One region of the Oerskovia gallyi genome, then DNA from elsewhere that is predicted to be linked to it. Evidence: riboswitches for the same ligand, from Rfam matches in the RefSeq annotation. Region 1 holds a riboswitch; each other region holds the start of a gene.
The links. Region 1 has a riboswitch for S-adenosylmethionine ahead of H9640_RS01175 (ABC transporter substrate-binding protein). Riboswitches for the same ligand answer to the same signal wherever they lie in the genome.
Positions count from the first base shown of each region.

Region 2: linked by a shared signal. The riboswitch ahead of H9640_RS16840 (NADPH-dependent FMN reductase) and the one ahead of H9640_RS01175 (ABC transporter substrate-binding protein) in region 1 are both predicted to bind S-adenosylmethionine.
Region 3: linked by a shared signal. The riboswitch ahead of H9640_RS17045 (aminotransferase class V-fold PLP-dependent enzyme) and the one ahead of H9640_RS01175 (ABC transporter substrate-binding protein) in region 1 are both predicted to bind S-adenosylmethionine.

Region 1 is NZ_JACSQE010000001.1:261,084-264,349, reverse strand. It holds gene H9640_RS01175 (ABC transporter substrate-binding protein) at 1-1,594, opposite strand, end outside; SAM riboswitch class IV at 1,885-1,996, opposite strand; gene proB (glutamate 5-kinase) at 2,068-3,210, opposite strand.
Region 2 is NZ_JACSQE010000015.1:42,210-45,475, forward strand. It holds gene gdhA (NADP-specific glutamate dehydrogenase) at 68-1,405, opposite strand; SAM riboswitch class IV at 1,669-1,778, shown strand; gene H9640_RS16840 (NADPH-dependent FMN reductase) at 1,799-2,452, shown strand; gene H9640_RS16845 (flavin reductase family protein) at 2,449-3,015, shown strand; gene H9640_RS16850 (hypothetical protein) at 3,087-3,266, opposite strand, start outside.
Region 3 is NZ_JACSQE010000015.1:89,870-93,135, forward strand. It holds gene H9640_RS17040 (GNAT family N-acetyltransferase) at 1-420, opposite strand, end outside; gene H9640_RS17045 (aminotransferase class V-fold PLP-dependent enzyme) at 502-1,902, opposite strand; SAM riboswitch class IV at 1,944-2,058, opposite strand; gene H9640_RS17050 (phosphotransferase enzyme family protein) at 2,139-2,981, opposite strand; SAM riboswitch class I at 3,055-3,147, shown strand; gene H9640_RS17055 (rhodanese-like domain-containing protein) at 3,154-3,266, shown strand, end outside.

The sequences.
Region 1 (3,266 bases):
GGCCGTGGACAGTGTCGGCCGCCGCGATCGTCGTCGAGAGCTCGTAGACCGGGATCGCATGCCCCTGCTGGACCAGGAGACGCGCAGCCTGGGTCACGAGCTCCTGCCGCTCGGCCGGGTCCGTCGACGCGGCCGAGCGGTCGAGCAGGTCGTCGACCTCCTCGGGTGCCCGCTTGTTGATGTTGCGCGCGTTGGCCGAGAAGATCGTGCGCAGCACGTCGGGGTCCGAGCGCGTCAGGTTGTAGTAGTCGAAGTCGAAGTCCCCGGACTTCTTGAGCTCGGTGGACTCGGCGACCGTGACCTGCTTGAGCTGGAGGTCCACGCCGATCTTCGCGAGCTGCTGCTGGACGAGCTCGAGCGGCTCGGCCACCTGCCAGAACGTGACCGTGGTGGACAGCCGCTGACCGTCCTTGACCCGCACACCGTCGGCGCCCTCGACCCAGCCGGCGTCGTCGAGGAGCGCCTCCGCACCGTCCGGGTCGTACGCGAGGTCGTCCGAGACATCGGCCCACAGCGGGGTCGAGTGCGACAGCACGCTCGTCGCAGGCTCGTCCTGCGGGGTCAGCAGGGTCGCGGCGATCTCCTCGCGGTCGATGCCCTTGCTGATCGCCTGCCGCACCGCCGGGTCGGCGGCGAGCGGTCGCGACTCGTTGGGGAAGAGGTTGAAGACGACGCCCGGGTTCGCCCGGTACGCGAGCCAGAAGCCGTTGCCGTCGAACTGCGGCAGGTCGACCGTGCTGATGGCCGCGGTCGCGTCGATCTGGCCCGAGAGCAGGCTGCCGGTACGCACGCTGGCCTCGGGCACGAACTTCACGGTCACGGTGTCGAGGTACGCCTCCCCGGTGTGGTCGTCGGCCCCGGAGGCCCAGTCGTAGCCGGCGACCTTCTCGAGCACGACCTCCTGGTCGAACGTGTAGGACCTCACCGCGAACGGCCCGGAGCCCACGAACTTCCCGGCGCACCGGTCCTCGACGCTGAGCGCGGCGGAAGCGGGCGAGAGCAGTCCGAGCGAGAACGTCGAGGACGCCTGGAGGAACTGCGCGCTGGGTGCCGAGAAGTCGACCCGCACGGTGCGGGGGTCCACGACCGTGGTTCCCTCGTACCCGACGAGGTAGGCAGAGCCGAGCGAGGCCGCCGCGCCGAGCTCGACGATCTTGTCGAAGTTCGTCTTGACGGCGGCCGCGTCGATCGGCGTGCCGTCGGCGAACGTCGGCCCCTCCCGGAGCGTGAACGTGAAGCTCGTGGCGTCCGCGTCGACCTCCCAGCTCTCCGCGAGCCACGGCAGGATCTCTCCCGTGTCCGGGTCCTGCGCGGTGAGCGAGGCCACGGTCTGGCGGGCCGAGGCGATCGCGTCGTTGTTCCCGACCTGCTGGGGGTCGATGCAGTGCGAGTCGACCGTGACCGCGAAGGTGAGGTTGCCGCCCGGGACGGGCTCCGCCGTCGGGCCGGGGGACGCGCCGTCCGCGGTGCTGCCGCCACCGGAGCCGCACGCCCCGAGCAGGAGCGCCGTCGCGGCGAGGGAGGCCGCGACGAGCGCGCGGCGAGACGGGGCCGTGCGGCCGCCGGGGCCCGAGGGCCAGGTCGAGAGGGACATGCGAGCAGTGCTCCTTCGGTCGTGCGCGCCGTCGGTCCGGCACGGCCGGGGCGCTGAGGGGTCGCCGACGGACCGTGGGTGCGTCGGATCGACGCCGGGCTCACGGTGAGCGGCGGTGGGGGCCGTCAGGGGACGGCGAGGGTGGGACGGGATGTCGGCCGCACGTCAGGAGCGGCGAGGGGTCAGCCGCGTGTCAGCGACAACAGAGCACGAGGGTCCCCGCGTCGAGGCAGCGGACACCCCTGCCGTCGAGCCCCTGTTGCGTTCCGAGTGCGCGCATCGCCCGTTCCTCCGTGTGCTTACCGCGCCCGACGGGTCGCGGTCAGGTACCACCCGGAGCACCCCGTCACGTCGAAGGGTTGCTGGCCAGCGAGCCGGGTCTTGGCGCTGGCGCTCTTCACCTGGCGCACAGGAAAGCCGCCCGAGGCCACCGAGTCAAGGGGTGAGCAGACCGTCCCACACCGTGAGACGACTCAGGACGCCTTGCGCTTGCGCCCCACGAGCACGAGGTCGTCGCGGTGCACGATCTCGCGGTCGTACCCCTCGCCGAGCTTGTCGCGCAGCTCGTGCGTCGAACGGCCGAGCAGGTCCGGGATGTCGCTCGAGTCGAACGCGACGAGGCCGCGCGCGATCACGCGCCCGTCGGGGGCGACGAGCTCGACGGGGTCGCCCGCGTCGAAGTCTCCCGTGACGCCGACCACGCCTGCGGGCAGCAGCGACGCGCGTCCGCCCAGCACCGCGGCGACCGCTCCCTCGTCGAGCTCGAGTCGTCCGCGCGTGCGGGCCGCGTGCGCGAGCCACAGGCGCCGGCGCGTGGTGCGCTTGCCCGTCACGGCGAACCAGGTCCCCACCTCGTGCCCCGCGAGCGCGCCCTCGGCGTGCGCGGCCTTGGTCAGGACGACCGGGATGCCCGAGCCCGTCGCGATGCGCACCGACTCGAGCTTGGTGAGCATGCCGCCGGTCCCGATCGAGCTGCCCCGGCCCGTGACCTCGATGCCTTCGAGGTCGAGCGCGGACCGGACCTCGCGGATGCGCTGCGTGCCCGGGCGCGAGGGCGGGCCGTCGTACAGGCCGTCGACGTCGGTCAGCAGGACCATCGCGTCGGCGCGCACCAGGTGCGAGACCAGGGCCGCGAGACGGTCGTTGTCCCCGAAGCGGATCTCGTCGGTCGCGACCGCGTCGTTCTCGTTGACGACCGGCACGATGCCCAGGTCCAGGAGCCGCTCGAGCGAGCGCTGCGCGTTGCGGTAGTGCCCGCGGCGGATGGTGTCCTCGGCCGTGAGGAGCACCTGGCCCACGCGGATGCCGTACTCGGCGAACGCCTGGGCGTAGCGGGCGACCAGGAGCCCCTGCCCCACCGAGGCCGCGGCCTGGGCCGTCGCGAGGTCGCGCGGTCGCGCGCTCAGGCCCAGCGGACCGATCCCCGCGGCGATCGCCCCCGACGTCACGAGCACGACCTGCCCGCCCGCCGCGTGGCGGGCCGCGATCACGTCGACGAGCGCGTGCAGGGCCGGGACGCTGAGGTGCCCGTCCGGTCCGGTGAGGGACGAGGAGCCGATCTTGACGACGACCCGGTGGGCCGTGGCGACCTGGGAGCGTGCGGAGAGCGCATTCACGGGCTCATCATCCCGCGCCGGGCGCTCGGACGGGGCGCCGTTTCACCGTGTGACAC
Region 2 (3,266 bases), on a different contig from region 1:
GCACGCCGTGAGGCGCACGGAGGACGACGCTCCCGTCGGTCGGTAGGGCCCCAAGGGCTCAGGTCGGTCAGATGACGCCCAGCGAGATCATCGCGTCGGCGACCTTGGTGAAGCCCGCGATGTTCGCACCCAGGACGTAGTTGCCCGGCGTCCCGTACTCGTCGGCGGTCTCCTCGCAGCGCGCGTGGATGCCCGCCATGATGTGCGCGAGGCGCTCCTCGGTGTACTCGAACGTCCACGCGTCGCGCGAGGCGTTCTGCTGCATCTCGAGGGCCGAGGTCGCGACGCCGCCGGCGTTCGCGGCCTTGCCGGGTGCGAACAGCACGCCGGCGTCCTGCAGGAGCGCGACGGCGCCCGGGGTCGTGGGCATGTTGGCGCCCTCCGCGACCGCGAGGACGCCGTTCGCGACGAGCTGCTTGGCGTCCTGCTCGGTCAGCTCGTTCTGGGTGGCGCACGGCAGCGCGACCGTCGCGGGGACGTCCCAGATGCTGCCGCCCGTCACGAGGCGCGCGCCGGGGCGGCGCTCGACGTAGTCGGCCACGCGCCCGCGCTCGACCTCCTTGATCTGGCGGAGCAGGTCGACGTCCACGCCTGCCTCGTCCACCACGTAGCCCGAGGAGTCGGAGAAGGACACGACGTTCGCACCGAGCTGCTGGGCCTTCTGGATCGCGTAGGTCGCGACGTTCCCCGATCCGGAGACGACGACGCGCTGGCCGTCGAAGCTCTGGCCCTTGGTACGCAGCATGTGGTCCGCGAAGAACACCGTGCCGTAGCCCGTGGCCTCGGTCCGCACGAGCGACCCGCCCCAGCTGATGCCCTTGCCCGTGAGGACGCCGGACTCGTAGCGGTTCGTGATGCGCTTGTACTGGCCGAACAGGTAGCCGATCTCGCGGCCTCCCACGCCGATGTCCCCCGCGGGGACGTCGGTGTACTCGCCGATGTGGCGGTAGAGCTCGGTCATGAAGGACTGGCAGAAGCGCATGACCTCGCCGTCGGACTTGCCGCGCGGGTCGAAGTCAGAGCCGCCCTTGCCGCCGCCGATGGGCATGCCCGTGAGGGAGTTCTTGAAGATCTGCTCGAACCCGAGGAACTTGACGATTCCCAGGTACACCGACGGGTGGAAGCGCAGACCGCCCTTGAACGGGCCGAGGGCCGAGTTGAACTCGACGCGGAAGCCGCGGTTGATCTGGACGTGGTTCTGGTCGTCGACCCACGGCACGCGGAAGATGATCTGGCGCTCGGGCTCGCAGATGCGCTCGAGCACGGCCGCGTCGACGTACTGGGGGTTCTTCTGGAGCACCGGCCCGAGCGAGTCGAAGACCTCGCGAACCGCCTGGTGGAACTCGACCTCACCAGGGTTGCGGGCGAGGACCTCGTCGAAGACGGACTGCAGACGACTATCCATGGAGTGCTCCTCGGCAGGGCGGGCTTTGAACCGCACCAGGTTACGTACTCGTAAACAGCGCCGTACTCCCGTCCCACTCTGGGAGACGCCGGGCTCACGACCTGGGACGTTGCTCGTGCCCGGGGCAACGGTCCGGTCTCCCTGCGTCGGTCGACACCGTGTGACGTGCCAGAGCACGCAGCACGAAACCTCCGTCCACCCCGTGAGAATTCTCGACCGGATCGGTGCAGAAAGCCCCCCACGGGTCTATACCCCTGTCCAGAGGTCACGAGCACCAGCGCGAAGCCCCGGCTCGCTGGTCAGCAACCCCTTCACGACGGGGTGCTCCGGGAGATGACCCGGCCGCGCCGGCACGACGCGGCAAGCGTGCAGCACGACGACAGTGAGGAAGCGATGACCCAGCACCCTGCAGCCCCCCGCCCCACGCAGACCGACCACCCGCGACCGGCCCTGGTCACCCTGGTCGGCAACCCCCGTCCCGGTTCGCGGACCCTGGCCGCCGCCCGGACGGTCGCGGCCCGGGTCGCCGACCACCTGGGCCTGGCCGCGGCCGACGTGAACGGGCCTGACGTGAACGGGCCCGACCAGGCCACGATCGACCTCGCCGAGATCGCGACCGAGATCCTCGCCCCCGAGCACCCGCGCGCCGACGCCGCGCGGGAGACCGCCGCGGGCGCCGCGGTCCTGGTCGTCGCGACGCCCGTCTACAAGGGCTCGTACACCGGCCTCCTCAAGGCGTTCCTCGACCTCTACGGCCCGGACGGGCTGGCCAGCGTCGTGGCCGTCCCGGTCGTGGTGTCGGGCAACCCCGCGCACGCTCTCGCGGGCGAGGTGCACCTGCGCCCGCTCCTCGTCGAGCTCGGCGCGACGGTCCCCGCACGCACGCTGACCCTCCTGGACTCCCGGCTGGGCGAGGCCGACCTCACGAGCGCCGTCGACGCCTGGCTCGGCCACGCGGGAGGTCCCCTGCTGCGGGCGGCGGGCGACGCCGTCGGGCAGGAGACCACCCACGCGACCGCCCCCGAGCTCGCCGAGGTGACCCGATGACCGCCGAACCCACGACCCGCTCCGACGTCGCGCGCCTCGCCGGGCTCGAGGCCCTGCTCCACGAGCAGGACGAGCCGCAGCTCAGCGCCGACGCCTACAAGGCGGTGTTCCGGCAGCACCCCGCGGGCGTCGCGGTGATCGCGCTCGAGCACGAGGGCCGGCCCGTGGGCTTCACGGCGACGTCGGTCATCTCGGTCTCGGCCGCGCCGCCGCTGCTCGCGTTCTCGCTCGCGTCGACGTCGTCGTCGTGGCCCGCGATCTCCGCGGCCCGCACGGTCACGGTCAACTTCCTCAGCGCCGACCAGGACGACGTGTCCGCGCGGTTCGCGACGAGCGGGATCGACCGCTTCGCAGCCGGCGGGTGGGCTCCTCTCGCGTCCGGGGAGCCCGTGATCGACGGCGCGCTGTCCTGGGTGCGCGGCCGCATCATCCAGCGCACGCCCGTGGGCGACAGCTACCTGGTCTCGCTGCGCGCGCTCGCGTCGGGGACCCGGGCGGACGCCACGCCGCTCGTCTACCACGACCGGTCCTACCACCGGATCGGGGACCACTCGGCCCTCTGAGGCCCACGATCTGGGTGAGGGGCCCGACGGCGGAGCGCGCCGCCGTCGGGCCCCTCACCCGTGCCGCCTGGCTACCAGGTCCACCCGCGCGCGCTGAGCTCGAGCTCCTCGCGCAGCCGCTCGTCCTCGTCGCTGCGCAGGCCCGCGCGCAGCGGGTCGGCCACGACGTCGAGGCCGCTGAGCCGGCACGCCTCGCGCAGCAGCGCGTCGTACGCGCCCTGCGCGGCGAGGTAGTGGTGGGCGCGGGCGTA
Region 3 (3,266 bases), on a different contig from region 1:
ACGGTGCACGTCCCACGACTCGAACGCATGTCGGAGCAGCAACCATTTCGAGACCGGGTTGACGAGGCTCCCCCACGTGGAACGGGCGTAGAAGGTCCGCCCGATCTCCACGCGCCTGTCATCGAGCGACAGGTCACGGAAAGCGGTGCTCCCCACCACGAGACCCGAGCCCGCGTCGACGACGGCGAACGCCGTCAGCGCGCGCGTGGCGCGGGTGTCCTCGATGAAGTTCACCATCCCGACCTCCCCCTCGGGGAGGGTCGTACTCATGCCTGCCCACATCGACGGATCGACGATCTGGGCCAGCGCACCGGCGTGCGCGACAGCCAGGGGTTCGAGGCGGAACCCGTGGCCTTCAAGGTGGACATCGTGCTGCACAGCGCATATCAGAACACACGCAGGCGTCGCCGCCAAGACCACGGAACGGTCGTTCGTGAACGGCGAGGTGACGCCCCGGTGAACGTTGCGCTCCAGGCAGCGTCTCCGCAGGTCAGAGGGTGCTCAGGCGGGGGCGGGTCCGCAGCCCACGGCGGCCGTGATGTTGCCCGCGGCGGCCGTCGCGAACAGGCCCGAGAGCCCCGCGACCTGCAGGAGCGGTCGCGGGTCGTCGCTCACGACCCAGCAGCCGTCCACGACCTCGTACCGGGCCTTCGCCCCCTCGCTCACCCAGGTGCGCAGCGCGGAGACGAGCCGGTCGATCTCCTCACCCGTGGTGCCGACCCCGATCGACGCCCGGATCGCCCCCGCCGGGAAGCCCAGCCGCGCCAGGAGCGGGTGCGCGCAGAAGCGGCCGTCGCGCACGCCGATGCCGTGCTCGGCCGACAGGTAGGCCGCGACCAGCCCCGCGTCGGAACCGTCGACCGAGAACGTCACGACCCCCACGGGGTCGACCGCGTCGGCCCAGGCGCGCACGACGCGCACGCCGTCGATCGCCTCCAGGCCCTCGACGAGGCGGGCCCGCAGCTCGGTCTCGTGCGCGACGAGCACGCCGGGCTCGAGGGCCGCGAGCGCGTCGCACGCGGAGGCGAGCGCGACCGCGCCGATCACGTTGGGCGACCCGGCCTCGTGCCGCGCCGGGGCGCTCTGCCACGTGGTGCCGTCGAGCGTCACGTTGCGCACCGCGCCGCCGCCGGCGAGGTAGGGCGTGCCGGTGTCGAGCCAGTCGCGGCGGCCCACGAGCGCGCCCGCACCGAACGGCGCGTACGTCTTGTGCCCAGAGAACGCGACGTAGTCCACGTCGCTCGCGGCGAGCGAGACGCCGCGGTGCGGGACGAGCTGTGCGCCGTCGAGCAGGACGCGCGCGCCGGCGTCGTGCGCCGCGGCCACGACCTCGGCGAGGGGCAGCGACTCGCCCGTGACGTTCGAGGCCCCCGTGATCGCGACGAGCGCGTACGGGAAGCGCGAGAGCTCGGCGCGCAGGCCCGACAGGGTCTCGGCGACGGTCGCACCGCCGACCAGGACCGTGGCGCCCCCCGTGCGCTGCCAGGGCAGGAGGTTCGCGTGGTGCTCGACGTCGAGGACGAGCACCCGCCCCGGCGAGCCGTCGGCCTGGGCCGGGACGCAGCCCGCGAGGAGGTTGAGGGAGTCCGTGGTGTTGCGCGTGACGATCGTGACGTCGTCCTCGCGCGCCCCCACGAACGCGCCGATGGTCTGACGCGCAGCCTCGTAGAGGGCCGTCGACACCTGGGAGAGGTAGCCCGCGCCGCGGTGCACGCTCGCGTACAGCGGCAGGACCTCGGTGACCCGGTCGGCCACGACCTGGAGCGCCGGTGCCGAGGCCGCGACGTCGAGGTTCGCGTACGGGACGCTGCGCCCGTCGACGAGGGGGACCAGGGTGTCGCTGCCCACGACGGGCAGCACGGCACACGAGGTAGGGGCTTCGATGACTGCATGTGCGCTCATGGCACGTCCTCCGGTGGTCGTCGGAGTTCGCCGTGCCGGCCCCTCCGCGCTTGCCCCCCTCCTGATAGAGAGGGACCTGGTCGTCACCCGGGGCACCCCACCGCGGAGGAGGGTTGCCGGCCAGCAAACCGGGGTTTTGCGCTGGCACTCATGACCTGGTGTCCAGGATGGTCGAGGCGCGCGGAGCGTGTCAACCGGTGGGCACAGCGTCTCGGATGATGAGCAGAGGCAACCTGTCAGGTGGGCAGATCCGGCGAATCGGACGCCGTCGCGAGACTCTCGACCCGCTGCGCGTCGGAGCGGTACATGGCCGCGTGCTCCCGGAAGTCGTCGCGTCCGGTCGCGGCCGCACGCTCGTCCGTGAACGCCGCGAGCTCGTCGAGCCGCGCGACCACGACGGTCAGGACCTCCCGGCGCGAGTACGGCATCCCGTACGCGCGGACCAGGGCGTCGAGGCGCGCCAACGGGTCCAGCCGCCCGACGACGTCGCTCCCCTCCGACTCCCCCGCGTCCGCCACGAGGGGCGCGAGCCGGTAGCCGAGGTAGGCCAGGTCCCAGATCCGGGGGCCGGGGCTCGCGGTGTCGAAGTCGATGAGCCCGACCACGGCCCCGTCACGGAAGACCAGGTTGTACGGGGCGACGTCGTTGTGGCACACGACCTCGGCAGGCTCGTGCGGTGCGGTCTGCCAGGTGGGGGCCGCCGGCGGAGCGTCGGGGACAAGGGCGGCGGCGCCTGTGTCGAGGAACCCGACGCTCGCGTCGTGCACGCGCCGCAGCAGCGCGCCCGCGTCCCGGAGCACCGACTCGTCCCAGACCCACGGTGGCAGCGGGTAGTTCCCGACGTCACCGGGGAGGAACGACAGCACCTCGCGCCCCTGCTCGTCCGTCCCGAGCGGCTCGGGCACCTCGGCGACGCCCTGTGCGCGCAGGTGCCGCAGGAGCGCCTGGACCGTGGGCGTCCAGGGCCCTGCGGTGCGGCGGACGGTGTCGCCTCGCCGCACCACGGTCGTCGAGTTCCCACCGGCCAGGGGCTCCTCGGCCTGGTCGGGCGCGCGGTCGGGTTCGGGGAGGTGGCTCATGCGCAGAACCTAGCCCGACCACCCTGCGAGACACCTGTTCTTTTCCGTGGTCACGGTGGCGTACGATCCGACGCAACCATCCAGAGCGGCTGAGTGACTTGGCACGATGACGCCGCAGCAACCCCCCGGTGACGGGCGAGGGTGCTACCGCCACGACCGATGGAGGATCACCATGAGTGCCCCCGACCGCGCGACCGCTGCCCCGGTCCCCGACGCCCGTCCCGCCGACGGGTACGCCGGCGACATCACGCCCCAGCAGGCGTGGACCCTTCTCCAGAACGACCC